Regions from separate parts of the Rhodococcus sp. NPDC076796 genome, predicted to be linked through region 1. Evidence: riboswitches for the same ligand, from Rfam matches in the RefSeq annotation. Region 1 holds a riboswitch; each other region holds the start of a gene.
What was found. Region 1 has a riboswitch for cobalamin ahead of AB0366_RS12265 (magnesium chelatase subunit D family protein). Riboswitches for the same ligand answer to the same signal wherever they lie in the genome.

Region 1 (9,925 bases):
GGTGGGCCACAACGAACCAGCCAACCTCATCGGCCCGGCGATGGCCAATCGTTTACTCGTCCGCTAGGCGAGGGCCAGTGTCTCTAGGCGAGAGCCAGGGCCGACGTCTCGGTGAGAACCTGCTTACCGGCGTCGTCGACGTGGGCGTGGTGCACCCGCAACCGAGCGGAGTCGCCGTGCAGGGTCAGCAGCATGACGCCGTTGTCGAACCAGGGTCCTGCCTCGGCCTCCCACTCGACACCGGACGGGCCCACGTGTGCCGCGCGCGCCAGTTTCGACAGAATGCGGGCGGCGGGACGCTTGATGGCCAGCTTGTTGACCGCGCGAATCGGCAGATCGAGCGGGTTCCGGAACGGCGACATGGTCAGCTGATACGTGGCCGGTACCTCGCGCCCGCCGACCCCGAAGTCCGCGTTCGCCACGTACGAGCAGTGCACGTCGCCCGAGAGCCACATGATCGAGGCGGGTTTGTTCTCGCCGCGCGAGAGCTCACGCGTCAACGCCGCCATGTCGTTGAACGAGTTGGTGAAGGCCGCCCAGTGTTCGAGATCGAGGCCGATCCGCATCTTCTCGGCCACCTTGGCCGGCATGGACCCCCAACTCCCCTGCGCCACAGCCTCGTTCCATTGTTCGAGGTAGTGCAGGGCAGGCAGCATGAGATAGGGCAACGAAGAACCGAACAGCAGGTGCCGCGGGGTCACTTCGAGTGCGCGCTCGCGTACCCACGCCCATTCCTTCTCGTCCACCATCTCTCGGTTGTCCGGATCCAGATTCCGCGAGCATCGCGAATCGATCATGATCAGCCGGGTATCACCGAAATCGCGATAGAAGCTCCAGCGGCCGGTCTCGGGCTTGCGGTCCACGCGTAACGCGAAGTCGGCCAACAGCTTTTCACGATCGGCGTCGGTATCGGCCGACCGAACTGCGGCGTACATCTCGTCCTGCGCCAGTTCCTTGGGCGAGAGGTTGCCCAGGTGCTGGTACACCCAGTAGGACGAGTACGCGCCGATGACTCGATCGTTCCACCACGGCCGAGTCACGATGTCCCGCCGCCAGGACGCGGACGAGTTCCAGTCGTCGCGCAGATCGTGGTCGTCGAGAATCATGCACGACGGGATGCTCGCCATCAGAGTTCGCACCGGCTCGAGTCCCCACGATTCCCGGTACAGCCAGGAGTACTCCTCGAAATCGCAGATCTCGTTCTCCGCGTCGGTACCGATGGCGCTCTGCGGTCCCTCGCCCGAGCTTCGGCGCGCCTGAAGTCGTTCGACGATCTCCGGCGACGGGTCGTCGGCGTAGACCTGATCACCGAGGAGCAGCAGCGCCTGCGGCCATCGACTCGGATCCTCCTCGATCAGCGTGTTCCCCAGCCCGGCCAAGGCGTCTGCCCCGATCTGCTTCAAGGACTCGTCGCTGTAGTTGTCGCCCCGTCGACACGATCCGAAGGCCAACGTGACGGGTCCATCGGCATCGACGGTGTGGATGGCGGCCGTCCGACCCTCCGGGGGCCACACGCGACGCTCGTCGACGAACACCTCGTAGTGCACCGTCGCGTTGGCCGGTAGTCCCTCGAGCGGCACCAGAGCGTAGTGGTGGCCGTGCACTCCCCACGTTCGTTCGGAACCCCGGACGTCGGCGTCGGTGACGACCGTAATGTTCGCCGATTCGGCCATCTCGAACCACAGGGTCGCCGTCTCGGTGCCGACGTACCGCACGATCGGGCCGAGTAGGACGATGCTGTCGGAAGTCATTCGATCCACAGTGCCCTCGTCGGCCGGCTTTCGCCAGTCAGTCGGGCGAATTCGCCGCGACCTCGCTCACCGCGGCGACCGCCACGGTGACCTTTCCGCCGACAGTTCGCGGGATCAGCAACTGCTGCGCCGAGCCTGCGAGCAGCGTCGCGGCTTCGGCCACGCTCGTACTTCCCACGGCGTCGTACACCCGCCGAGATGTGTGGGGAGTCGACACCGACGAGAGTTCCTCGGCCGAGTAGGTGACTCCCCGAACCCCCATGCTCGACGCCACCGCCGCCACCAGTTCTGCTTTTCGGTCGATCGAGGCGATGGCCTCGACACGCCAGTTCGGTTGCAGCACCGTCGAGATCGCGGCCACGACGGCGGCAGCGTCGACACCGGCACGGGCACCGATTCCGACGACCACCCGCATTCTCGCGACCGCTCTACACTCGCGCGTAATCGACGGCAGCGGAGACGAATCGGGTGATCGACTCGGGATTGCCTGCGGCGTGGGTGTGCAGGTATGACGCGTGGACGCCGCCCTGCACGAAGCCCTCGCGCGCCGCAGTTCTGCCGTCGGCGGTCTGCTTGTGCCAGCCCCAGGCCGCCGACGCCGCCTCGCGCACGTCCCCGAATCGGGTCGTTCCTGCAGGCTCCACTCCCACGACGAGCTTCGTGCGGTGGAACTCGTGGCCGGTGACGCGGGTGCCTGCGTCGAACAGAGTGGACGATTCGAGGGCAACCGCATCGCGATATCCCAGAGTGAGGGTGTTCCCGAATTCCGCGTCCACGTCGACGACCCCCGCCATGGCATGACCGTCCAATCGCCTTGCCAGATACAGCAATCCGGCGCACTCGGCATGGATCGGCAAGCCCTGGGCTGCCGCTGCTCGAATGTCGGCGAGCAGTAGTTCGTTCGCCGACAGTGCGGCCGCATGTTCCTCCGGGAATCCGCCGGGGAGAACGACTCCTGCTGTGCCGGGCGGCAATCCGTCACGCAGCGGGTCGAACACGGCGACGTCGGCCCCGGCTGCACGGAGCAGTTCGACGTGTTCGGTGTAGCCGAAGGTGAATGCGGGGCCACCGGCCACCGCGATCACAGGCGATCCCTCGGAAGTACGTACCTCGTTCTCCGGGGACCACTGCGGCGCTGTCACCGACGATCGAGCCAGCGCGCTCACTGCCTCGATGTCGACGAACCGGGAGACGAGAGCGCTCATCGCCTCCACGGCATCGGTTGCGGCACCACCGTGTTCGACTGCGGTGATCAACCCCAGATGCCGTGACGGGACCACCAGTTCGCTCATGCGCGGCAACGCGCCGAGTACCGGAACACCCACCCGTTCGCAGGCTTGACGCAGCACGTCCTCGTGCCGCTGACTGCCGACGCGATTGAGAATCACACCGCCGATGCGGACGCTGGCGTCGAACGTCGAGAACCCGTGCAGCACAGCGGCAAGCGACTGACTGTGGCCGCGGGCGTCGACCACCAGGATCACCGGGGCACCGAGCATGGCGGCCACCCGCGCGGTCGATCCCTCGGCGGAGGCCTCCCCAGGGCCGGTCATGTCGATCTTGCCGTCGAACAGTCCCATGACGCCCTCGACGACCGCGATGTCGCAGCCCCGACTGCCGTGTCGGAACAAGGGCCCGATGCGGTCGGCACCGACCATCACCGCGTCGAGGTTGCGGCCGGGGAGCCCGGCCGCGAGCGAGTGATATCCGGGGTCGATGTAGTCCGGACCCACCTTGAACGATGCGACGGTGCGGCCGGCGCTGCGCAGCGCGCCCATCAGCCCGGTCGCCACCGTCGTCTTTCCACTACCCGACGCGGGGGCCGCGATCACCACTGCGGGACACGACGCGCTCACCATTCGATGCCTCGCTGACCCTTGCGTCCCGCGTCCATCGGATGCTTTACCTTGGCCATCTCGGTGACCAGATCTGCAGCCTCGATCAGTTCACGGGGTGCGTCGCGTCCGGTGATGACGACGTGCTGGCTTCCCGGTCGGTGGGTCAGGACGTCGACCACCTCGGCGACGTCGACCCACCCCCACTTGAGTGGGTAGGTGAACTCGTCCAGCACATAGAAACGGTGCGACTGCTGCTCGATTCGCCGGGCGATCTCCTGCCAGCCCTGCGCCGCGGCCTCGGCGTGGTCGACGTCGCTGCCCTTCTTGCGAGTCCACGACCACCCCTCGCCCATCTTGTGCCATTCGACGGCTCCGCCGACCCCGGTGCTCTCGTGCAGTTCGCCGAGTGTGCGAAACGCCGCTTCCTCGCCGACCTTCCACTTGGCACTCTTGACGAACTGGAACACGCCGACGTCGAAACCCTGATTCCAGGCCCGCAACGCCATTCCGAATGCGGCCGTCGATTTCCCCTTGCCCGGTCCGGTGTGCACGGCGAGCACGGGCAGGTTGCGGCGCTGACGCGTCGTGAGGCCGTCCTGCGGAACGGTTCCGGGAGCCGGTACACCCTGAGGCATCGCGTACCCCCTACGCCGCTGCGCGAACGACGGCGGCGACCTGTTCGGCCGACAGATCCGCGAGCGCCACGTAACCGCCGCCGAGGCACGCCGCGAAATCGGCCGCGAGTCCGAGGCGGACCATTCCCGATTCGCAGTCGACGACGACGGAGGCGATCTTGTCCGACGCGATGCGCCGGGCGGCGATGCGCGCTCGGCCGACGGGATCGGTACCGCCGGTGGCCCGTCCGTCGGTCAGCGCAACCACCAACGCGCGGCGCAACGGATCTCGAACACGCTCTCGCAGAACGAGTTCACGTGCCTGCAGAAAGCCCTGCGCCAGTGGAGATCTGCCGCCCGTCTTCATCTTCCGCAGCCGCGTCACGGCCACATCCACCGACGACGTCGGCGGCAACACCGTCTCGGCTTCCGTGCCGCGCACAGTGATGACGGCGACCTTGTCGCGGCGCTGATACGCATCGCGCAGCAGCGACAGCACCGCACCGGTCACCGCGGACAATCGATCTCGCGCAGCCATCGAACCCGAGGCGTCGACGACGAAGACGATCAGGTTGCCCTCGCGCCCCTCCTTGATCGCGCCCCGCAGATCCGCAGGCGCGAGCTTCAACCGGCCGGACGTGCGGCCGCGGACGACCTGCTGCTCGGCCGCGGCGAACAGGGTGCCCACCAGGTGCAGACCCTTGCCTGCCTCGACGGTGGGCCGTACCGACCGTCCGTGCGAGGACCGTGACCGTGATCGTCGGCCGGGCGCGCCCTCGCCCACTCCGGGAACCTCGAGCAACCGCGCTCTGAACTGTGCACCCGGAGTGCCTGCCTGCTTCTCGCTGCCGGTACCCGAGGACGGCGGTGGTTGCTTCGACTCGTCGCGCGAATCGGAGGACGGTGAATCGGAGGGCGGGGACTGGGAGTCATCGTCGGGGGCCTCGGGCTCGGGCGCTCCCCCGCCGCCGTCGGGGTCGGGCTCCGGATCGGGTTGTTGCTCGGCCTGTTCGGCGGCGTCCCGCATGGCCTCGTCCAACTGCTTGTCGTCGATGCCCGGCTCGTCGAAGGGATCGCGCCGACGCCGGTGCGGCAGAGCCAGTTCGGCGGCAATCCGCACGTCCTCCTCGGCCACCTCGCTCGCGCCTCGCCAGGCGGCGTGGGCGGACGCGGTACGAGCCAGCACCAGATCGGCGCGCATACCGTCGACGTCGAAGGACGCACACAGCGCGGCGATACGCCGAAGTTCCTTGTCGCTCAACACCACATCGTCGAGAATCTTCCGGGCGGCCAGAATCTGCTCGGCCACGGCGATGTCGTCGTTGCGGAATTCGGCGGCGAACGCGTGCGGATCACGCTCGTAGTTCATCCGGCGGCGGACGACGTTCATTCGGACGTCCACGTCCCGCGAAGCCGTCACCTCCACAGCCAGACCGAACCGGTCGAGCAGCTGCGGGCGAAGCTCACCCTCCTCGGGATTCATCGTGCCGACGAGCACGAATTGCGCAGGGTGAGAATGAGATACACCGTCACGCTCGACGTGCACCCGGCCCATTGCGGCCGCGTCGAGCAGCACGTCGACCAGATGATCGTGCAGCAGGTTCACTTCGTCGACGTAGAGAACACCACGGTGCGCGGCCGCGAGGAGACCGGGTTGAAACGCACGTTCGCCGTCGCGCAGAACCTTCTCGAGGTCGATGGATCCCACCACTCGGTCCTCGGTTGCCCCCACCGGGAGTTCGACGAGCTTCGCCGGGCGCGAGCCGTCCTCGTCCTCCACGGCGGGCAGCAGGGTCGCGAGTGCGCGCACCACCGTCGATTTCGCGGTGCCCTTCTCTCCTCGCACCAGTACACCGCCGATACCGGGGTGCACAGCGCACAGAATCAACGACAACCTCAGTTGATCCTGACCGACGATCGCACTGAACGGATATCCCGGTTCGGGAACACTCCCACTTCGCTGCACAGCCAATTCCCTTCGTGCCCGGAGTTCCGCGCCGGACGTTCGGTCGAGATACGCGAAGCCGGGCGGCGATCTGGCTGACAGGGAAATCTCCTGATCGAAGATTCTCCTGAACACAGTGGCGGGACCGCGCCTGATTGACACAGGACTTCTCCGCGACCGACTTCGAACGGAACACTACCGCCGAACGAACGAATGCCACACACGGTGTGGACCGGGTGTGGCATTCGTTCGTCCAGTACTACGAAAGGTCAGGCCTCGCTCCAGGCGGTGCCGCCGCCCCGCCGCATCGGGGTGTGCGGAATACCGTCCTCGAGAACTTCCTCGCCGTCGGGCAGGAACCCGTGCTTGGCGTACATGTCGACGAGGTAGCTCTGAGCGTTGATCCGGCACGGGGCAGAGCCGACCTCGGCAAGCGCGGCCCGCAGAATTCGCGTGGTGTGGCCCTGTCCCCTGGCCGAACGCTGCGTGCAGAGCCGGCCGATACGGAACGCCTTCTCGCCGTCGTCGTGCTCCTCGAGCAAGCGGAGTGTGCACACTACTTCGCCGTCCCGTTCGAGCCAGAAGTGCCGTGTCTCGGTCAGCAGGTCACGCCCGTCCAACTCCGGGTACGCACACGCCTGCTCGACCACGAACACCTCGACACGCAGCTTCAACAGGTCGTACAACGTGCTGTTGGACAGGTCTAGTGCCCATGATCGTTTGAGAGCTGCTGCTTGCGTATTCATACCTTTTGCTATCACACACCCGTGGGCTGTGCGAGCTCACGCGTGTTTTCGAGTTCCAGTGTCTTCGACGTCCAGCCCCAGACCTCGTCGAACAACGAGCTGTTCTGCGCCAGCTTGACCCCGAGCGAGGGGACCATTTCCTTGAGCTTGGGCTGCCACGCGTCGTACTTGTCTCCGAAGCAACGCTGCAGCACGTCCAGCATGGCCGGAACAGCAGTGGAGGCACCGGGCGAGGCACCGAGCAGTCCCGCGATCGTGCCGTCCGCAGCGTTGACCACGGCGGTGCCGAATTCGAGCACCCCGCCGCGACCCTTCTTACGGATCACCTGGACGCGCTGACCCGCGGTGACGAGCTCCCAGTTCTCGCCGAGCACCGAGGGCGCGAACTCGCGCAGCGTCTCGACACGATCCGCCTGCGACTGAGCCAACTCACTGACCAGGTACTTGACGAGTCCGAGTTCGGTCACGCCGACTCCGAGCATCGACATCAGGTTGCCGGGCTTGACCGAGCTGGGCAGGTCGGTGATCTTGCCCTGCTTGAGGAACTTGGGCGACCAACCGGCGTACGGGCCGAACAGCAGACCCTGCTGGCCGTTGATCACGCGGGTGTCGAGGTGCGGCACCGACATCGGCGGAGCTCCGACCGACGCCTTGCCGTACACCTTGGCCGAATGCTGCTCGATCAGGGCCGGATCGGTGCACCGCAACCACTCGCCGCTGACCGGGAAGCCGCCGAATCCCTTGATCTCCGCGATCCCGGACTTCTGCAGCAGGTGCAGTGCGCCGCCGCCTGCACCGACGAACACGAACTTGGCGTTGACGGTCTTCTTCGCGCCGGTGCGCTGGTTGGCGACCTTGACGTCCCAGGTGCCGTCGGACTGCTTGGTGATGTTGCGCACATCGTGGCCGAAGTGCACGGTGCCGCCCGCGGACGACAGGTAGTTCAGCAGCTGCTTGGTGAGTGCGCCGAAATCGACGTCGGTGCCCTCCTGGCTCCAGTTCAGCGCCACCGGATCCGAGAAGTCACGGCCCTTGGCCATCAACGGCAGTCGCGCCGAGAACTCGTCCTTGGAGTCGATGTACTCCATGCCTGCGAACAGTGGGTTGCCCACGAGCGCCTCGTACCGAGCCCGGAGGTACTTCGCGTTCTCGGCCCCGTGCACGAAGCTCACGTGCGGAATGGGGTTGATGAAGTTCTTGGCGTCGGAGAGAACACCGGTCTCGATGCCGTGGGCCCAGAACTGACGCGACACCTGGAACTGCTCGTTGACGTTGAGCGCCTTGGCGATATCGACGCTGCCGTCCTTGTTCTGCGGCGTGTAGTTCAGCTCGCACAGTGCCGAGTGACCGGTGCCCGCGTTGTTCCACGCGTCGCTGCTCTCGGCCGCGGCCGCGTCGAGCCGCTCGTAGACGTCGATCGACCAGTTCGGCTCGAGCTGACGGAGCAGCGCACCGAGGGTGGCGCTCATGATTCCGGCACCGACCAGAACGACGTCGGTCTTGATCCGCTTACCCTGCTCATCTTTGGACACTGGAGAATCGACTTCCTTGTCTGTCGAGATCTCGGCCGGTGGCGGCATCGACCGAAGAACTCTGCTGTAGAGGGGCTACTCACCCGGTGCGGTCAGGTTACTAGCTGGGCCTACCCCATCGGACACCACGTCAACCCGGTCTCGATTGTGCTCCTCGGACGCCGTCCGCGGCGCCCACTACAGTTGTGATCTGTGACTACCTGGGTGCCCGATGTCCTCGGCGACGGCTACGAACAGACGACCATTCCACTCGGTGACGATCCGGACGGCGAGGGGCAGGTCGAGGCCACTCTCGTGCGGTATCAACCGTCGGGCGCTGCGAACTTCGAGCGCGCGGTGATCTACGTCCACGGTTTCACCGACTACTTCTTCCAGCGACACATCGCCGAGCACTTCGCGGAGAAGGGATACGCGTTCTACGCGCTGGACCTGCGTAAATGCGGACGCTCGCGCCGTGAGGGTCAGACCGCGCACTTCGTGACGGATCTGGGGATGTACGACACCGAGCTCAACGAGGCTCTCGCCCTGGTCCGCGCCGAACGCGCCGACGCCCCGGTGCTGCTCATGGCGCACTCGACGGGCGGGCTCGTACTGCCGCTCTGGCTGAACCGCCTCAACCGCCGAGAAGGCGGGTCCGCAGGCCTCGGCCTGGCAGGCGTGGTGCTCAACAGCCCGTGGTTCGACCTGCAGGGTCCGCCCGCCATTCGCAGCGTCGGCACCGCAGCGATCGACGTCATCGGCCGATTCCGGTCCAAGGCGCAGGTCCCCGGCGGCGGCCTCGACACCTACGGTCTGTCGCTCGCTGCGTCCGAGAAAGGCGAATGGGACTACGACCTCGACTGGAAGCCACTCGCCGGCTTCCCCATCACCTTCGGCTGGATCCGCGCCGTCCGCCACGGTCACGCCGAACTCCATCGCGGCCTCGACATCGGCATCCCCGCACTGATTCTGCGCTCGAAAGTGACGCACTTCTCACGCCGGTACAGCTCCGCCGTCGACGCCGCAGATGCCGTACTGGACGTTCGCCAGATCGCCCGCTGGGCCGGCTGCCTGGGTGACCGCACCACGATCGTGCCCATCGAGGGGGCCCGCCACGACGTCTTCCTGTCCACCGAGGCCCCACGAGCGCGGGCCTTCGAGGAAATGGACGAGTGGATCGACTGGTTGCATCGAAGCGAGAGCTCCGACCACGCGTCGGGCAAGGACCACACCGAGAGCGGGCACATTTCATGACCGAGCATTTCGACGTCGCGATCATCGGCTCCGGATCCGGCAACTCCATCGCCGATTCGCGCTTCGAGGACAAGAAGATCGCCCTGCTCGAAGAGAACTCGACCTTCGGCGGCACCTGCCTCAACGTCGGCTGCATTCCCACGAAGATGTTCGTCTACGCAGCCGAAGTCGCGCGGACGGTGCGTGATTCCGCGAAATACGGTGTCGACGCCCATGTGGACGCGGTGCGCTGGCCGGACATCGTCGACCGCGTCTTCGGCCGCATC
Region 2 (9,925 bases), on a different contig from region 1:
TTCATGCCCACCGAGGACCTCGCACTGGCCATCCGAAAGGTGACTCGTCGCGGTTCCGAACGCATCGTGCGCCGAGCGTTCGAGCTGGCACGGACGCGTAGATCGAAAGTCACTGTGGTGCACAAGGCCAACGTCCTCAGGCTGAGCGACGGGCTGTTCCTCGAGGCGGCCAGAGCCGTCCGGCAGGACTTTCCCGACGTCGACTACGAGGAACTATTGGTCGACGCTGTCGCCGCGCTACTGATCCGTCGACCGGAGTCCTTCGACGTGATCGCAACCACCAACATGTTCGGGGACATCCTCTCGGACGAGGCCACCGAACTCTCGGGCAGCTTGGGACTAGCGGCGTCGCTCAATGTCGGTGACACGCATGCAGTTGCGCAAGCCCAACATGGATCGGCACCCGACATAGCAGGGCAGGGAATAGCCAATCCCGCGTCGTTGATCGGTTCTGCCGCAATGCTCCTGGACTGGATCGGACAGCAGCGCGGCGACGAGAGACTCACTGCAGCCGGACGATCCATTCATCGAGCCATCGACACGGCCGTGGGTATGCCCGAGACCCGCACGGCAGACCTCCACGGAACCGCAACCACCGAGCGCTTCACGCGTGCAGTGATCGAGCACCTCGAATCGGAGCGCTGAATCATGTTGGCAGTACTCGGATTCGTCTCACTCGCATCCTTCATGCTGGTGGTCATCAAGAAGTGGGCGACGGCGCTGGTTGCCGTCGTCACCATCCCCATCGTGGTCCTGTTGATCAGTGGCCAGGGGGCTGCGCTGCCGGACATGGTGGCGGAAGGGATCGAAACCGTCGCTCCCACGGCAATCCTATTGTTGTTCGCCGTCCTGTACTTCGGGATCATGATGGACGCCAAGCTGTTCGACCCCATCTCGCGCGGCATCATCCGACTCTCCGGCGGGGACCCCGTCAAGATCTGCGTCGGCACAGCGGTTCTCGCGCTGTTGGTGGCGCTGGACGGCGACGGCACCACGTCGTACATGATCATCTGCTCCGCGTTTCTCCCCATCTATCGCAAGCTCGGAATCAACCCCCTGGTGATCGCCACGATCGCGACGATGGCTCTCGGGACCATATCCGGTACAACTCCGTGGGGTGGCGCTGCGACCCGAGCGATCAGCGTGCTGCAGATCGACGCCACGGAGTACTTCGTACACATGCTGCCGGCAATGCTGCTGATGTCTGCGGCGATCGTCGGACTCGCGTATCTGTTGGGTCGACGCGCGCGCAAGAACATCACTCCGGAACGCATCGCCGAGGTCAGTGCGCACGTGTCGTCCGGCGGTCACGAAGATTCCTCGGACGGCACCCTGCGCACCAAAGCCACCTGGCGAACCTGGGTCAACGCAGCTCTCACCGTCACGTTGCTGGTGCTGCTGGTGCTGGGAGTTGCAGACCTGCTGGTGTTGTTCATGCTCGGCTTCATCATCGTGCTCGTCGTCAACCACCCCAAACCCTCCGATCAAGGAGAGGTGATCCGAGCCCACGCTGCCAACGCCGTTCCCGTCGTCATATTGGTCCTCGGAGCCGGCGTGTTCACCGGCATCCTCACCGAGACCGGTATGACCACCGCCATGGCCGACGCGCTGATCTCGCTGATTCCGGACGGTGCCGAAGGCATGATCCCTGCCGCAGCCGCGCTGATCGGCATACCGCTGAGCTTCTTCATGGCCAACGACGCCTACTTTTTCGGGATCGTGCCCGTACTCGCGGAATCGGCTGCGCAATACTCCATACCACCCGAAGAGATGGCGCGTGCTGCAGTGATCGGCCAGATGGCCCACTCGATCGGGCCGGCGTCGGCACCGTTGTGGGTTCTCCTCGGCTTGGTCCGCGCATCACTGGGCGACTTCCAGCGCTTCGCATTCCTGTGGGTGCTGGCCGCGTCGCTGATGTACGTCGTCTTCGCGATACTGACCGGAGCCATCTCCGTGGGTCTGTGATCTATTGTGCTGCTACGAATTCGATGCGATTGCCCACTCCATCGCGGGTATGGAACCGTCGTCGACCCGGGATCTCCTCGGGGTCGGCCCAATTCACTGGGTAACCGGCAGACGTCAATGCTGCGGCCGTGGTGTCGACATCGACGGCGAAGGCCGGGTGCGCCTTCACTGCCGGACGAAAGTCGTCCTCGATGCCAATATGCACCTCACCATCAGGACCGCCCACACCCGGCACCCGAAACCAACAGCCGCCGCGGACAGCCAGCAGCGGCGGCTTCGGGATCTCCTCCCAGCCCAGGGCTCCTGAGTAGAACTCCCGCTCGAGATCCTCTCCGCCCGCCGGACACGCGACCTGCACATGATGAATCATCGACCGAACGTACCGCCGACTCGATTGACACGCCGGTGAACGGTAGGCAAACGTATGGGCATGCAACTGAGATTTCTGGCCGGTATCTCGACGGCCTTCGCATTCAAGCTCCTGCTGATGCGAGCGCTGACACTCAAGCTGCAGCGAGACATCGAAGCACTGAACAACGGCAACTACCGTCCGCTACTGTCGTCCTTCCACCGCGACGCTGTGCTGAAGTTCGCCGAGGGAGACAGCCGCTGGTCGGGCACCCACCGCGGCCGCGCAGCCATCGAAAGATTCTTCCAGGACTTCGTCGCCGCCGGCATCAAAGGCCAGATCACCGAAATCTACAGCGGCGGCGCACCCTGGCGAATGACCCTGCTCGCGCGGTTCGACGACCGAGCCCACGCAGCCGACGGCACCCAGATCTACAACAACCGCACCGTGCTCCTGGTCCGCACGAGCTGGGGGAAAATCATCTCGCAGGAAGACTTCTTCGAGGACACCACTCGCATCGACGCATTCGAGAAGAAACTGCGGCAACTCTAGATCCCGCGCCGGCCCCGGCGTGACACTGTGCGTTCCGCCGGTACTCAATGTGACGTTCAGTGGCCTTTTCGGGGGTCAATGTCACATCGAGTGGACTCCAGGGGCTCCAGGGTCGGAAGGGGTGGGGCGGCGATAGGTCACCTGTGGGTAGTTGTCGGCATTAGTCACGCTGGCGTGCACGTTGTATACCGAGCGCACCAGGTCTTCGGTGATTACTTCGTTCGGGGTTCCCGATGCCACGATGGCGCCGTTGTTCAGGACGATGATGCGGTTGCAGAACATGGCGGCGAGGTTGAGGTCGTGGAGTGCGATGTAGCTGCTCAGTGGCAGGCCTGCGACGAGGGTGAGGATGTCGAGTTGGTGTTGGATGTCGAGGTGATTGGTCGGCTCGTCGAGCAGTAGTTCGGTGGGTTGTTGGGCGAGAGCGCGGGCGATCTGGACTCGTTGACGCTCACCGCCGGAGAGGGTGTGCCATCGTCGCCCGGCTTTCGATGCCATGGCGGTGTCGGTGAGTGCCTGCGCTATCGCGGCGTCGTCGTCGGATGCGTCGCCGCCGAGGATGCCGTGATGTGGGATGCGGCCGAGGCGGACGACGTCTCGGACGCTGATGTCGACGTCGGTGTCGGAGTGCTGATCGACCATTGCCACGCGTCTGGCGATGCGGCGTCGACGCAATGTTCGCAGGTTGTCTCCATCGAGCAGCACGTCGCCGCTGTCGGGGGCGACGATGCCGGCGAGGATGCGCAGCAGCGAGGATTTACCCGAGCCGTTGGGGCCGATCAGGCCGATGGTCTCGCCGGGTTCCGGCTCGAAGCTGATGCCGTCGAGGATCGGGTGTCCACCGCGGGTCCATCGAATGTCTTTGGCGTGCAGTGTCATCGAGATCTCCTGAGCCGAAAGAGAATCAGTGCGAAGGCCGGCACGCCGATGAGTGCCGTGACCACTCCGACAGGAATTTCCTGCGGTGCGAACACCGTTCGGGCGATGGTGTCGACCCAGACCATGAAGATTGCGCCCATCACGACCGTCGTCGGGAGCAGTCTTCGGTGGCGCGCGCCGACGAGGAAGCGGGCGGCATGCGGAAGTACCAGGCCTACGAATCCGATGGCTCCGGCGGCACTGACGAGGGCGGCGGTGATCAGTGCGGTGATGACCAGCAACAGGATTCGCACATATTTCACCGGAACGCCGAGGGATGCGGCCGCGTCGTGCCCGAAGGTGAAGGCATCGAGGGCAGAGGTGTTGAACAGGCACAACACCATTCCCAGCAGTGCCACGGCCCCGCACAGTGCCACGTCTGTCCAGTCGGCGCCGCTCAGGGAGCCGAGCAGCCAGAACAGCACTCCCCGGGTTTGTTCGGCATCGGCCGAGGAGATGACGATGAACGACGTCAGAGCCGAGAACAGTTGTGTACCTGCCACTCCCGCGAGCACGACGCGGTCGTTGCCGCCGCCCGCACCTGCGGCGAGCAGCATCACCAGCACGAACGACAGCAGCGCTCCGGCGAACGCTCCGGTGGACAGCGACAGTGCGCCGCCACCGACGCCGAGCACTGCGACGACGACGGCACCGGTGGATGCGCCCGACGAGATACCCAGCACGAACGGGTCGGCCAGGGGATTGCGCAGCAGCGATTGCATGATGGCTCCGCACAGCGCGAGGCCAGCACCGCAGATGGCGGCGAGCAGCGTTCGCGGCAATCGCAACTGCCAGACGATACCGTCCTCGATGCGGCTCACTCCGGCCGAGCCGATCCCGATGTGCCCCAGTATCACTCGATACACATCGGATACCGACACGCTGGCCGGGCCGATCGTCACGGCCACGCCGATCGAGAGCACCAACACCACGAAGCCACCGAGAAGAAGCGGGATCAACAACCCGCGATCGGTCCGGCTCATGGGGTGGTCAGTCCCCAATTCTGCAGAGCCGCAGCAACTTTTTCGACCCCGTCGATCGTGCGGATCGACGGATTGAGGTCGGCGCCGTTGACGACGATGTACCGCTTGTCCTCGACGGCGGTGAGGCGGCTCGTGACGGGGTTCGATTCCAGGAAGCCGATCTTGCTGTCGAGAGCATCACCAGCGATGCTCCGGCGGCTCAGATCGGCGAGCACGAGTGCGGTGGGATCGCGATCGAGAACACTCTCCCAATTGACCTGTGGCCATTCGTCGGTGGTGTCGGCGTAGATGTTCTGGGCACCGACCGATCCGGTGATGATGCCCGACGATCCACAGCATCCGGCCATGTACGGGGTGTCGGTGTCGGCGAACCAGTACGCCAGCGTCACACCCGAGGCGTCGACGGCTCCCGAAGCCTTCGCGAAGCGATCCTGCAGCTCGCCGACGAAGCGTTCGCCGCGATCACGCACGTCGAAGATGGCTGCGAGGTCGCGAATCTCCTGGTAGACGGTCTCGATCTCGAGCGGTGCTGTGCGCGCGCCGTCGGAGTTGACGCTGTCGTCGGTCTTGCCGTTGCAGTCGGTGGGAGAGAGGTAGCTCGGCACACCGAGCTGCTCCAGCTGATCCCTGTCGGCGACGCCTCCCGGCCCGAGGGTGCCGCCGAACGACGCGGAAACGAAGTCGGGCTCGGCGTCCAACAGGACCTCCAGGGAAGGTTTGTTGTCCGCCAACCTGGGGACCTTCGCGTTCTCCGATTCGAGGTTCGCACGAACGGGATCGGTCCAGGTTGCGGTGCCGACCATGCGGTCGGCGAGACCGAGGGAGAGAAGGATTTCCGTCGAACTCTGATTCAACGAGACCGCACGTTGCGGTGGGGCGTCGACCACGACGTCGCGGCCGCAATTGTCGATGGTCAGTGGGTAGTTTCCGGTGGTCGGGGTGGCCGCGTCGGTCGTCGCCGTGGACGAACAGCCGGCAAGAACAAGGATCGAAACAGCGCCTAGTACGGCGAGAGTGGTGCGCATCGTGAAGAGCTTCCTGCTGAGGGCTCGTGTCGCGGAGCCGCGGATGGAGGTGAATCACGACGTCCGAGCATTCGGACTTCGAGCTCTCGCTCGTCACCGTTGCGCGCCAGCTCCGGAATTGCACCGGATTCCCTCGTTCGTCGCGTGCTGACCCTATCGTGCGGGATACATCGAAGGTCAGCGCGCCGCTGCTGTCACCGGCTCCTGCGCATAGCTGCGCGGAAAAGTTCTGCGCGCCAACATGACCACGGCCAGCGCTGCGGCGACCAGAGCCGTTGCAGCAGCGGTGACGGCCACGATGCCGCTGAGGTCGATCACCACACCGCCCACCAGAGCGCCCGTCGCGATCGCCAACTGGAAGGCAACGACATAGATCGCCGACGCCTTGTCCGCATCGGCCGGGGCCGCCCTGACCACTGCCGATTGAATACATACCGGGAGGGTGGTGAATGCCAGCCCCCACAAGGCGATCGCACCGACGGCGAACACGGCCCAGCTTCCCGGCGCTCCGCTCAGGGTGCACCAGAGAACTGCCACCGCAGCGGTCACTGCGCCCAGAGCGGCGATGGTCGAGTGCCGGGGCCACCGGTCGTAGGTTCTGCCGATCACCCAGATGCCGATCACGCCGAACAGTCCGTACAGCATCAACATCAGGGTCAGGGTGGTGCCCGCGGATCCGATGGCACGGTCGACGATCACCGAGAAGTAGGTGTACGCGGCGAAGTGACCGAGGACGGCCAGAAACGTCACGCCGCACAGAACGGCCAGGGAGCCGTCGAGCACCCGCGGTGTCTTTTTCGTCTCCGAAGTCGCCCGGGTGACCGGTAATGCCGGGAGGACGAAGTACAGTGCCACCGCAATTGCTGCGGCGACGACGCCGAGAATCGTTGCTGCCGTGCGCCATCCGAACCACTGACCCAGGGCGGCAGTGAGTGGGTTGCCGGCGACCAGTGCCAGCGAGGTACCGGCGTACACCGTGGCGATGGCCTTGCCCTGTTTACCGGGCAGCGCGAGCGAGGCCGCGACGGGCGCGACGACGGCCCAGAAGACTCCGTGCGTTGCCGCGCACAGCATTCGGGAGATCACCAACATCGGATAGCCGACGGATACCGCCGAGAGGAGTTGCGAGAGTGCCAATGCGGCAACGGTGATGACGACGACGCGCCGTCGGGGCCATTCGCGTACGAACCGGATCAACGGCATCGTCATCACGGCGACGCCGTACGCGTAGAAGGTCAGCAGGAGACCCACGGCGGATTCGCCGACACCGAGGTCCCCGGATATCTCGGGGAGCAACCCCACAGGCAGCGTTTCGGCCGTGACGTAGATGAATGCGGCTGCGGCGAGCACCAGCAGCTTCGGGAGCGGCGACGACATGCTGTGTATCGTTACACACTGTTCGTGGAGCGCGCTACAGTGGGCCGGTGAACACTCGGGTGACCATGGCTGACGTCGCAGCGTCCGCAGGCGTGTCCACCATGAGCGTCTCCTACACCTACAACCGACCGAGCCGGGTATCGGCCGCCACCCGCGATCGCGTGCACGAGGCGGCAGCCACCCTCGGGTACACCGGTCCCAACCGCACGGCGCGGTCGCTGCGTAGTGGCAGGCACGACAGCATCGGGGTCGTCCTCGGCGAGAAGCTCACCTACGCCTTCGAGGATCCCCAGGCTCGACGCTTTCTGTCCGGGATCGCCGAAGCGTGTCTCGACGCCGACACCGCGTTGGTGATGCTGCCGAACCTGCACCGCGACACCGACAACGCACGCATCCGAGACGCACAGGTCGACGGGTACGTCGTGTGGACCACCGAGATCGACGACCCCCTGCTCGACGTGCTCGTCGACACCGGCCGCCCGGCGTGCATCCAGGGTGGGCCCGACCACCCCGGCCTGAACTGGATCGCCATCGACGACAGAGCGGCAGCCGACGCGGTGGCCACCGCGGCGTTGAACAGCCGATCTCGACCTGCCGTCGTCGCTCTCAGACCCGATACCCGACGCGAATCGACGATCGTGCGTGGCGCGGACGCGTCGGACATCTCGATGCCGGTGACCCGAGCGCGGCTCGAGGGCTACCGAGACGCCTGCCTGCGATTCGGGATCGACTGGTCGACGGTACCGACACTGTTCACCACCAACAACGCCCGCGCCGAAGGCGAGCGAGCAGCGCGAGTGTTGTTGCAGGACAATGCTATCGACACACTGCTCGTGATGAGCGACGAACTCGCACTAGGGGTGCTCGACGCTGCGGCCGCAGCCGGAATCGACGTTCCGGGTCGACTGGCCGTCACCGGGTGGGACGACTCCCCCGCCGCAGCCGACGCCGGGTTGACCACCGTTGCGCAGTCGCTGTTCGATCAGGGCCGGTCGGCGGCCCGGTGGGTGCTCGGACTGAGCGACACTGTGGACGACGCGATCTGGAGCGTCGAAGAACGAACATCGACTGGACGCACAAACGGCCCACAAACCAAGGACACCGTGATCTAATAGTCCTAAAAAAGGGGATGTTCCCTGTTTATAGCGCTGAAGCAGACTCTTCGGCTAGTATCACCCTTGGCTGTCCGGCCATGAGGGGGAACAGTGAGCCGAGAGCACGACGCGCCGCCCCGTCATGTCGCCGCAGTTTCAGGAACCGCTGCCGTAAATGGAACCGCTGCCCAACGCGACGCGCTGACCGGCCTGCCGAACCGCAACGAGATTCTTGCCCTCATCACCGCCGAACTCGACGGCCGCACTCCGGACCGCCAGTTCAGCGTCCTGCTGGTCGACATCGACGGATTCCGAGAATTCAACGACGCCCTCGGCCCCGCCCAGGGCGATGACCTGCTGTGCATGGTCGCCGACCGCCTCCTCGCGTCCACCCGCCCCGGCGATACCATCGGCCGTCTCACCGGCGACGAGTTCGTCGTCATCGCACGGGGCTGCCACTCCATAGCCGCACGCGCCTTGGCTGCCGGATTCGCGAGCATCTTCGAGCCCGCCTTCGAGCTCGGCGGCCGCCAACTCACCCTCACCGCCAGTGTCGGAGTCGCCTCCAGCACCGACACCGACATCAGCGCCACCCAACTGGTCCACAACGCCACCGCAGCCATGCACGCCGCCAAGGCCGTCGGACGCAACGAACACCACGTCTTCACCGACGAGCTGCACCACACCAACCGCACCCGACTCGAACTCATCGAACGGCTGCGCGGCATCGCCATGGTCGAGCGCGAACTGACGATGGTCTACCAACCCATCGTGGAACTCGCGACAGGAACGGTCGTCGGGGCCGAAGCACTCATCCGATGGAACCACCCCGAACTCGGCCTGCTGATGCCCGACACCTTCATCCCCCTCGCCGAGGACGCCGACCTCATCGTCCCACTGAGCATGTGGATACTCGCCGAGGTCGCGCACACGATCGCCGACTGGCAGACCCGCAACATCCACCTGCAAGTGGGCGTCAACATCAGCCCCGCCCACTTCGCCACAGGAACCCTCGCTACCGACGTGATCGACACTGTCGACACCTACGGCATCGAACCCGGACGGCTCGCCCTCGAACTCTCCGAATCACAGACACTCCACGACCTCGACGCCGTCCACTACCAACTCCGCGACGTCCAACGCCACGGCGTCCTCATCGCCATCGACGACTTCGGCTCCGGCTTCTCCTCCCTCGAACGACTCGCCACTCTCCCCGTCGACACCCTCAAGATCGACAAATCCCTCACCCAACACCTCGACAGCGACAACCTGCACCGACGACGCGCCATGACCACACTCTGCAGCGCCCTCGTCGACGTCACCACCACCCTCGGCAAAGACACCGTCATCGAGGGAATCGAGACACCCGAACAACTCCAGATCTGCACCGACATGGGCGTAACCTTCGGCCAAGGACACCTACTCGGACGCCCCATGCCCGTTGCGGCACTCGAACAATTCATCACCCGACACAGCACCCACAGCGAATCCGCATAACCCGAGGAACCGAACGTGAAGATCGACAACGAAGTCCAACGCTTCACCGACGCACCCCGAGCCCAACTCTCCACCATCAACCCCGACGGCACACCGCACCTGGTACCCATCGTGTTCGCCGTCGCCCCCACCGGCGACCGCATCTACACCGCCATCGACTGGAAA
Region 3 (9,925 bases), on a different contig from region 1:
GTACCCAACTGGCTCCAGCTCGGACGCATCATGCGCGACGGGCAATTCCCCTCGCTGGTGCTCGATCAGTGGATGGCCGGCAACTACCCGGTCGAGGGCCAGGGCGGCCTGTGGAATCCCGTGCAAATGGCGATCAACTACATCTCGCCGTCGATCGACAACCTGGTGCTGCTGGCCACGGTCGTCAAACTCGGCTTCTCGATTCTGTTGGCCTGGGGCGTCTTTCGAGTCGCTCTCGCCTACGGAGCGCGAGCGAACTGGGCTGCGGTAGCGGGCGCGAGCGCACCGTTCGTCGGCTTCACGCTGTTCTTCGAGAACACCTCGTGGGTGACCGCGCTGATGGGCACCGCGTGGATCATGAACGCGTGGGCGAGCTCGGTGTCCTACGCCCGCGGCCGGTCCGGCCCGATCGTGCCGTTCGTCTTCCTCTACCTCGCCATCAGCGTGGGATACGTCCACGCCGCAGTGATGGCCGGAGTGATGATCGGATCCGTCGCGATCGGCGAACGATTGTTCCAGCGGCTGTGGCGTCCGGCGCTGAAGGTGTGCGCGGTCGGTATCGCTGCCGCGGCCTGCGGGGCCGTCACCTTCCTGCCCGGCGTGCTCACGTCCGCTGTCACCTGGCGTAGTGGCGACGAGGGCACGTTCAACGACAACTTCCTGACGGCACCGTGGTCGGAATCGCTCACCGCGAGCATCCCGACGGCGGTGACGAGCATCGAATCCTGGGCGGGCGAGACTACCGAATCGCCGGTCACCTACATCGCCTGGTTCGTGGTGCCCGCGCTGGCGTTCATCGCCTGGCGTCGGGTGCCCGCCGCCCTGCGCGAGCTGGCAGCCCCACTGATCATGTTGGCGTTCGCCCTGATCTTCACCGCAGGTCCCAGCGACATCGGGCCGATCCGCTGGCCCGCCCGCATCCTGCCGTTCGTCGCCCTCGTCGCGCTGATTCTCGTGGTCACTCTGATCAGCCGGTACGGAACTCTCGACAAGCTGCGGCCCCGGCTGCTCGCTGCCGGTCTGCTGACGCTGGTGCTGCTGCTGCGCGCCGGTTCGTCGGGCCCGGAGATCTTCGGCCGCCACGTGCTCGCTGCGCTGGTGATCCTGCTCGTCGGAGCACTCGCGCTGCTGTTGGCCCACCGTTTCTCCACTCGCGCCACCGCGGCACTGCTGTTGGTGACCATCGCGCCGGTCGCGATGTACCAGGTGGCCACCTACGAACCGCCGTTCGCCAAGTGGTGGCTGCCGGCGTCCCAATCCGAGGCCAAGGCCGAGTTCCCGCAGTGGCAGGGCGCGACGCTGCAGCTCGGCAGCCGCGCACTCACCGAGACCGAAGCCGACGAACCCGACGACCCCCGGCTGCCCTGGCACTCCCAGGTGTACGGCAACTCCGCCAAGATCATGGGCCTGGACTACGTCAACGCCTACACCCCCGTCGGCTATCTCGACTTCGCCAACCTGCTGTGCTTCGAGCACGAGGGATCGACCTGCACGGACGCCTTCCAGCGAGTCTTCGAAATCGAGCCGTACACCGGCCGGACCTATGCCGACCTGATGCAACTCGACCGCATCGTGCTGCAGAAGAACCAGTATCCGCTCGCGAACTCCCGGCCCGCACCCGCAGGCTGGCAGTGGGTGACCGCTCCCACGCCCGAGTCCGCTCGCCAGATCTACGTCCTCGAACGCGTCGACGGGTTGATTCCCGCCACGTCGGGACGCGTCGTCGCGACCGTGAACGCCTCAGCAGAACCCCGATCGTCCGATGCGGACTCGGAGCACGTCGACGTCAGCGCACCGAACGGTGGCAGCGTCGTGTTCTCGCGTCTGGCCTGGCCCGGCTACACCGCGACGCTGAACGGTGAAGAGCTGCAGACGAAGGGGTTGGCCGACATCTTCCTCTACGTCGACCTGCCGCCCGGCACCGAGAACGCAGATCTGCACATCACCTTCCGGCCGCCGGGCGAACGACTCGGACTGGCCGCGATGGCGGGCGGGGTGATGCTGCTGGTCGGTCTGGTGGTGCTCGATGTGCGACGACGCAGAAGCCCTGCCGCGCCGGAGTTCGATGGTGACGCCAAGAGCAGTTAGGCTCAGACCTCGTGATGTCCGACGCTGCTGCTGCTGCTGATCCGCACCGCATCTCGATCGTGGTGCCGGTCTACCAAGGTGAGCGGACCCTCAGCGCGTTGATGGACGAGATTCTTCCGTTGACGCAGGTGACACATACCCCCGTCGGGCGTCCGATGATCGTCGAGGAAGTTCTGCTCGTCTTCGATCACGGACCCGACGATTCCGCTGCGGTGATCAGGCGGCTGACCGCTGCGCATACCTTCGTTCGCGGTGTATGGCTGAGCCGCAATTTCGGTCAGCACCCCGCCACCCTCGCCGGCATGGCGTCGAGCGGCGGCGAATGGATCGTCACGATGGACGAGGACGGCCAGCACGACCCGGCGGCCATCGGCGGCATGCTCGACACCGCCCTCGACCAGCAGTCCACCGTCGTCTACGCCAAGCCGACCAATGTCGCACCGCATGGACTGTGGCGCAATACCGCCTCTCGCGGCGCGAAATGGTTGATCGCCAAGGCCCTGGCCGGGGACAACACCGTCGACTATCAGAGCTATCGCCTGGTGCTCGGTGAGGTCGGTCGCTCCGTCGCCGCCTACGCCGGTTCCGAGGCGTACCTGGACATCGCGCTCGGGTGGATAGCGGGCGACGTCACGACCAGCCCGGTGGCGCTGCGCGAAGAGGTGGACCGTCGATCGGGCTACCGACTGCGCACCTTGCTCTCGCACTTCTGGCGGATGGTGCTCTCGAGCGGCACCAAGGGCCTGCGGCTGGTCAGCTTCATAGGCATCGCCTTCGCGGTACTCGGCCTGATTCTGGTGGCCTACGTGCTGGTGTCGTACTTCGCGTTCGATCCAGGATCCGAGGTGCAGGGCTGGGCGTCGACGATGGTGATTCTGTTGTTCGGCTTCGGGGCAACACTGTTCTCCCTCGGGGTGGTGGCCGAGTACGTGGGCGTCAACGTCAAGACCGCCATGGGCAAGCCGCCGTACCTGATCGTCACCGATCCGGGGAACGGCCCGCTCGGTCGTACTGAGCCATCGACCGAACCTGCACCGCCGGCGTGACCGCGACGCACACGTGGATCGTCGGCAGCGGCGGACTACTCGGCGCTGCGGTGACCAGGGAGGCCGGACGTCGCGGACATCGGGTGCACACCAGCACCATCCCGTGGGCGGACACAGCCTCTGCCGAACAGGCCCTGCTGCAGCGCTGTTCGGAATTCTTCGACTCTTTCGCCGACGGTACGTGGAACGTGATCTGGGCCGCGGGCGCGGGTGTGAACGGAACCAGCGCAGCGCAGTTCGCCGAAGAGAACGGCCTGATCCGAACCGTCTTGGCGCGCATCGAGGCTGTCGCCGCCGACCGCGCGGGCACCGGAACCGTGTTCCTCGCCTCATCCGCCGGAGGCGTCTACGCGGGCGCGACCGGGGCCCCGCATCACGAGGGAACGAACCCGGTTCCGTTGGGCGACTACGGCTTCGCCAAGCTGCAGTCCGAGGCCATCGCGACCGAGTTCGGTGAACGCACCGGCATCAACGTGGCCATCGGCCGGTTCGCGAACCTCTACGGGCCAGGGCAGAACCTCGCCAAACCGCAGGGCCTCATCTCGCACCTGTGCCGCGGATACCTCATGGCCTCCCCCGTCTCCATCTACGTGCCGATGGACACGTTGCGCGACTACCTGTACGTGTCCGACGCGGCCGAGATGGTCGCCGACACCCTCGCCATGTCTGCCACGCAACGACTCTCGCCGACGATCAAGATCTTCGCCTCCGGTGAGGCCGTCACCATCGGCTCGATCCTCGGAGCGTGCCGGACGGTGTTCCGCCGTCGACCGAACGTGGTGCTGGCGGCGTCCCCACTCGCGGTGTTCCAAGGTCGCGATCTACGGCTTCGGTCGACGGTCTGGCCGCAGATCGATCGCCGAACGCACCGAACGTTGCCCGCAGGCATCGCCTCCACCCTGTTCGCGACGCGTCAGGCATTGGGGGCCGGTCGATGACCGAACCACAAACCCCTACTCCCCCGGCAGGCATGAACGGCGCGCCGGGGCCGCTGATGCGCATCGTCAAGAATCAGAAGATCGCGTTCCTGCTCGTCGGCGGCGTCAACACCGCATTGGGTACTGCATGGTTCATCCTGTGGCAGTTGTTGATCGGTGAGCAGTACGGCTACCACGCCGCGATCGTGCTCGGCTATCTCTGCAACGTGCTGTGCGCGTTCGCGATGTACCGGTACCTGGTGTTCCGTGTGCGGGGGCACTTCCTACGCGACCTGATGCGGTTCTTCGTCGTGAACTTCGGCGCGTTCGTCGCCAACATCTCGCTGATGACGATCGCCGTGTCCGTCTTCCACTTCCCGCCCATTCCTTCACAATTGGTCGTCACAGCAGTGATGGCAGTCGTCAGCTTCTTCGGCTACCGCGACTTCTCGTTTCGCAGAAAGAGCCAGGCCCCCACATCATGACGCCCCGTGTTTCCGTAGTCGTTCCCGCGTACAACAACGCCGAGTATCTGGCCGAGACCATCGATTCGATTCTCGCCCAGACGTTCACGGACTTCGAGCTGGTCATCGCCGACCATTCGTCGACCGACGGAACACTCGCCGTCGCACAGAAGTACGACGACCCACGGATCCGCCTCCTGACCACCCCGACCGGCGGCGGCGCGCAAGCCAACTGGAATCGCGTGACCGCCGAGGCCACGGGAGAATTGATCAAACTCGTGTGCGGCGACGACACCATCGCGCCCACCGCGTTGGCCATCCAGGTACAGGCATTCGACGACAACCCGTCCGCCGTTCTGGTCGCCTCGCAGCGGACGCTGATCGACGCCTACGGCAAGACCGTCATCGCCGCCCGCGGGCTCGGCGGACTCCACGGCACGGTCTCGGGCCGAGTCGCCGCCCGAACCGCAGTTCGGGCCGGTGCCAACATCTTCGGCGAACCCGGCGGCGTCATGATGAAGCTCGCGGAACTCCGCGAAATCGGACTGTGGGACAACAGTCATCCCTACCTGATCGACCAGGCCACCTTCATTGCCGTCGCCCTTCGCGGCGACATCGTGGCCATCCCAGAGCCATTGGCGTCGTTCCGCATCAACTCGGGGCAGTGGAGCGTGGAACTGGCGACACAGCAGGCACGTCAGGCCGCGGACTTCCACCGCTCGTTGCAGGCCAGTGACCCGAGCCTGTTGTCCGACAACGATGTTCGCATCGGCAACGCCAAGGCGCTGATGACGTCGTTCATGCGTCGCGCGGTGTATCTGCTGCTGCGCCATCGGATGTCGCGCAGTAGCTAGTGTCGCGCGGCGGCCTCGAGACCCCGCAACCTGTCCGACGGCGATCGACGCGGGCAGCTGGTGCACTTGTCTGCTCCGCCCGTCTCGTAGAGTAGGCAGCACGAGCAACGTTGCGTGAAGCGTCGTCCACCGACGTCGACGAAGCGCGGCTTCGGAAGCGTAGCGGCCATCTCCCCGATCAGCCATGCTGCGAAGTCGCTGCCTAGCACCTGATCACCCAGCGCCACAGCCACATCCACGCTTCGATTGGCGATCGAATCCGAGGCGATTGCCCACAGCGCTTGCCTGCGCGCCCCCGAGGCCGCCGCCAACGCGTCGACGATGCCGGTGAACGTCTCGGTCAATGCCTCGGGCAATGCCGAGACCTCGATAACTCTGTCCGACACCGTTCCGCCCAGGTATCCGTCCGGCCGCAGGAAGCAACGCGCACCATCCAGTCGTGGATCTGCCGACTCACCCGTGACCATCGCTGCGGCGATGGCAACGAACGCGATCGTCGAGCTGGCCGAATACCACCACAGAGTCCCGTTGACTCGCGCGTCGGTGCACTGCCACCGGCGGCCGGTGTCGTCGACTCGCGCCCGCAACCACTCGCCGTCGAGCATGACCGTCGCACAGAGATCGAACGGCCCGTCGAGGTACTGCTGCACACTCGGAACTCGCTGCGCTGCAAGCGCGTAGATGTTCATGCCAACCCGTGAATGTCGATGGCGGGCGGCGGTCCTGTACGGACGGTCGCGCGAATGCCGAACACGTCGGCGAGCAACCGATCGTCGAGAACATCGGTGGTCGGTCCCGACGCCACCACGGCTCCACCGTCCAGGACAGCCAGACTGTGGCAATACTGCACCGCCAGCCGCAGATCGTGCACGGTCACGACGATGGCCAACCCGTCCGCGGCCAGGTCGCGAACCGCATTCATCACGATCAACTGCTGCCGTAGGTCGAGATGGTTGGTCGGCTCGTCGAGCAACAGTATCTGCGGCCGCTGCGCCAGGGCGCGCGCGATGGACACCCGCTGCCGCTCACCGCCGGAGAGTGACCCGACGTCGCGATTCTCCAACGCGAGCAGATCGACGCGGTCCATACTTGCGGTGACGATGTCGTCGTCGGACGAGGTGGGGCGGTCGAACCAACCGCGGTGCGGCACGCGGCCGAGCGCTACGGATTCCCGGACGGTCAGACCGACCGATGCCTGCGGCTCCTGAGTTCCGACGCCGACAGTCCGCGACAGCTCCGATCGCTTCATGGTGTGCGCATCGACGCCGTCGACGAGAACTGTTCCGGCAGAGGGAGTCAGAGCTCGATAGCAACACCGCAGTGCTGTCGTCTTCCCGGACCCGTTCGGGCCGACGAGACCGAGCACCTCACCGGGAGCAACGTCGAAGTTCACACTGCGCAGTACCTCTCGCGACCCGAATCGCGTGGACAACTCCCGCACGGACAGCCGCATCAGATCTCCCGTGCGTAGCGGCGATACAGCATGAACACAAAGATCGGTGCGCCGACGAGCGCGGTGATCACTCCTACCGGGACCTCGGTGCTCTGCGTGATCGAGCGCGCGAGCGTGTCGGCGCCGACGAGGGCTATCGCACCGAACAACGCCGCCACGGGCAGCAGCCTGACCGCACGGGAGCCGACGACGTATCCGGCGAGGTGCGGCACCAGCAGGCCGACGAATCCGATTCCGCCACTGACCGATACCGCTGCACCCGCCAGCAGGGAGATGGCCAGCAGTTGCAACATTCGGAACCGGCGTACGTTCATCCCCAGCGCGGCCGCTCCGTCGTCACCTGTTTTGAGCAGGTCCATCCTGGGCGCGCTGATCGAGACGAGTAGTCCCACACCGATCAACGCCAGCACGGGGAACACGAGAGTCGACCAGCGGGCATCACCGAAACCCCCGGCGAGCCAATGCAATACAGCGCTCAGGCTTCGCTCGTCCGCGAACACGAGCAGCGTCAGAGTGATGAGAGCGGTGAACACACTGCCCACTGCGACACCGACCAGGACGATCGCCGTCGAGTGTGGGTATCGACCGCCGATCGCGAGCGCCAGGAACAGCGGGATCAGCGCACCGACGAACGCGGCCGCAGGCACGGTGAACGCGCCGAGTGCACCCGCGCCGATGCCGAGCGTCATCACCATTACGACACCGAAACCTGCACCCGAGGACACGCCAAGCAGGTACGGATCGGCCAACGGATTTCGCGTAACCGCCTGCGCGACACCGCCGGCGAGTGCGAGGGACGCACCGACCACCGCGGCGGTCAACGACCGTGGGAGCCGCGAATCGACGACGATCGCCGCACGCGCCTCGGTCCACCACGATTCGAACGCGCCTGGCACGAGCCGGTGAGCGACGATGGCCCACACGTCGCCGATCGGAATGCGCACCGACCCGAACGAGACGGCCGCCGCAATGGATGCCAGCAACACTGCCGACGACAGGAGCAGGATCACGGCGTAGCCGGTGCGCGACGATCGCGTGCTCCGGACTGCGACGGCGGCGGGTCTGTCCAATAGCGCGCTCATCAGAAGCGATCGGGATGCAGTGCGCGCGCAATGGTCTCGGCGCTTCCGACGAGCCGCGGACTCTGGAAGAAGTCGTCGAGCGGAACGACCACGAAGTTGTCTTGTTGCACGGCAGGCGTCGTCGCCATGATCGGCTGGCTCTTCAAGAAGTCGATCTTGCCCTGCGCGGACGTGTCGCCGTAATCGAGGACCACGATGGCCTCGGGGGCCCGTTCGCCGACGAGTTCCCACGTCGTACCCACGTACGGCCGGTCTCCCTCTACGAAGATGTTCTCGGCTCGGGCGTGATCGGCAATGAGTTGCCCGACGCCCACGCCCCCGACTGTCGTGGGCTCGCTCTCGCCCGAGTCGTAGAAGAACGTGGATACGGGGGCGACGCCGGCGAGCGCGTCGTCGATCTCGGCGAGCCCGCTGATCACGCCGTCGGTGATGCCCCGCGCCGCGTCGGCCACACCCAGGATGTCGCCCAGTTGCGCGTAGTCCGTCTCCAGCATGCCGATATCGGCGAGACCTGTGCCGCAATATTCGGAGAACAGGAACGTCGGGATGTCGAGCTCGGCGAACGACGCCCGCGAGCGACCTTCCTTGTCGTCGAACGCGCTGCGCATGCCGCCGACGACGAGATCCGGGGCCAGGTCGAGGATCTGCTCCTTGGTCGGATACTCGTCGGCGAGGCCGTCTATCGACGCGAACTCGTCGGCCGTCTCCGGTGTCGGAACGGCATTGCGATACCCCATCCCGACGATCCGATCCGCAACGCCCATCTCGATGAGGACCTCGGTGACGTGGTCGTTCATCGAAACGATGCGCTGAGGCGGGGCATCGAACCGCTGCACGATGTCGCAGTTCGTCACCTCGACGGGCTGATCGAACGATGCTGTCTGCGCTGCATCGGCGGGGGCGTCACCGCGGGAGCACCCGGCGAGCAGGACAGCCGCGCAGAGAACGGCGATGTAGGCGGAGCGTGACATGAGGACCTCACTTCGAGCTCAGAGCCACGAAATGAAAGTCGGGTGCGCAGCACGAAGCAGCCACGCGCAGGACTGCCGATTCGTAGACCACGACGAATAGGTGTGTCGCACACCGGTCGCTGGGTAATCGGGCTCGCCACCTGTGTCGGTGGCCCACCGTTGCGGGTCAGCGCCGGATTTCGACCGGCTTCCCCCATTGCGACTGGCTTGCTTGTGTTCGCCTCGCAGTATGCATCACCGTGTCGAACCCGTGTGAGCGCGCCTCCCGTGTCGGTCAGGGCAGTACGGACTCTTTCGCCGCGTAGACGGCCTCGGTGGCGTCTTTCTGCGGTCGCCACCACTGTTCGTTGTCGCGATACCAGTCGATGGTGGCTTTCAGGCCGGCGCGGAAGTCGACATAGGTTGGCGTCCAACCCAATTCGGTACGCAGCTTGGTCGAGTCGATGGCATAGCGCAGGTCGTGGCCGGGGCGGTCGGTGACGAAATCGAAGGCGTCGGGTGCGTTGCCGGTTTCCTCGAGGATCGCTTCGAGGACGGTGCGATTGTTCGCCTCGCCATCGGCTCCGATGAGGTAGGTCTCGCCGATGCGGCCGCCGTCGATGATGGCCCAGACGGCGCTGTTGTGATCGTCGACGTGGATCCAGTCGCGCACATTCTGACCTGCCCCGTAGAGCTTGGGGCGGGAGCCGCTGAGGATGTTGGTGATCTGACGCGGGATGAACTTCTCAACGTGCTGGTACGGGCCGTAGTTGTTCGAGCAGTTCGAGATGGTGGACCGGACGCCGAACGAGCGGGTCCAGGCACGCACCAGCAGATCACTCGAGGCCTTGGTCGACGAGTACGGGCTCGACGGGTTGTACGGGGTCGATTCGGTGAACCGCGCCGGGTCGTCGAGTTCGAGATCGCCGTAGACCTCGTCGGTGGAGATGTGGTGGTAGCGGACGTCGTGTTCGCGGACCGCGTTGAGCAGGGTGGTGGTGCCGATGACGTTGGTGTGTACGAACGGCCACGGGTCGGTCAACGAGTTGTCGTTGTGAGATTCGGCGGCGA

Region 2: another riboswitch for cobalamin. It lies ahead of AB0366_RS10195 (ABC transporter substrate-binding protein); the one in region 1 lies ahead of AB0366_RS12265 (magnesium chelatase subunit D family protein).
Region 3: another riboswitch for cobalamin. It lies ahead of AB0366_RS09110 (ABC transporter substrate-binding protein); the one in region 1 lies ahead of AB0366_RS12265 (magnesium chelatase subunit D family protein).

Annotation. Positions count from the first base shown of each region.
Region 1 is NZ_JBFBMS010000003.1:432,671-442,595, forward strand. Features, by position in the region: gene AB0366_RS12240 (ATP-binding cassette domain-containing protein) at 1-10, opposite strand, end outside; gene AB0366_RS12245 (alkaline phosphatase D family protein) at 84-1,751, opposite strand; gene AB0366_RS12250 (cobalamin biosynthesis protein) at 1,789-2,166, opposite strand; gene AB0366_RS12255 (cobyrinate a,c-diamide synthase) at 2,180-3,610, opposite strand; gene cobO (cob(I)yrinic acid a,c-diamide adenosyltransferase) at 3,604-4,224, opposite strand; gene AB0366_RS12265 (magnesium chelatase subunit D family protein) at 4,235-6,175, opposite strand; cobalamin riboswitch at 6,216-6,366, opposite strand; gene AB0366_RS12270 (GNAT family N-acetyltransferase) at 6,418-6,894, opposite strand; gene mqo (malate dehydrogenase (quinone)) at 6,906-8,474, opposite strand; gene AB0366_RS12280 (alpha/beta hydrolase) at 8,619-9,659, shown strand; gene mtr (mycothione reductase) at 9,656-9,925, shown strand, end outside.
Region 2 is NZ_JBFBMS010000002.1:1,012,633-1,022,557, forward strand. Features, by position in the region: gene AB0366_RS10165 (isocitrate/isopropylmalate dehydrogenase family protein) at 1-645, shown strand, start outside; gene AB0366_RS10170 (citrate:proton symporter) at 649-1,965, shown strand; gene AB0366_RS10175 (glyoxalase) at 1,967-2,335, opposite strand; gene AB0366_RS10180 (nuclear transport factor 2 family protein) at 2,396-2,866, shown strand; gene AB0366_RS10185 (ABC transporter ATP-binding protein) at 2,948-3,745, opposite strand; gene AB0366_RS10190 (iron chelate uptake ABC transporter family permease subunit) at 3,742-4,767, opposite strand; gene AB0366_RS10195 (ABC transporter substrate-binding protein) at 4,764-5,792, opposite strand; cobalamin riboswitch at 5,837-5,978, opposite strand; gene AB0366_RS10200 (MFS transporter) at 5,970-7,169, opposite strand; gene AB0366_RS10205 (substrate-binding domain-containing protein) at 7,217-8,281, shown strand; gene AB0366_RS10210 (bifunctional diguanylate cyclase/phosphodiesterase) at 8,375-9,760, shown strand; gene AB0366_RS10215 (TIGR03668 family PPOX class F420-dependent oxidoreductase) at 9,776-9,925, shown strand, end outside.
Region 3 is NZ_JBFBMS010000002.1:795,329-805,253, forward strand. Features, by position in the region: gene AB0366_RS09070 (hypothetical protein) at 1-2,088, shown strand, start outside; gene AB0366_RS09075 (glycosyltransferase) at 2,103-3,134, shown strand; gene AB0366_RS09080 (NAD(P)-dependent oxidoreductase) at 3,131-4,072, shown strand; gene AB0366_RS09085 (GtrA family protein) at 4,069-4,536, shown strand; gene AB0366_RS09090 (glycosyltransferase family A protein) at 4,533-5,369, shown strand; gene AB0366_RS09095 (hypothetical protein) at 5,366-6,058, opposite strand; gene AB0366_RS09100 (ABC transporter ATP-binding protein) at 6,055-6,822, opposite strand; gene AB0366_RS09105 (iron ABC transporter permease) at 6,822-7,904, opposite strand; gene AB0366_RS09110 (ABC transporter substrate-binding protein) at 7,904-8,875, opposite strand; cobalamin riboswitch at 8,976-9,126, opposite strand; gene rfbB (dTDP-glucose 4,6-dehydratase) at 9,150-9,925, opposite strand, start outside.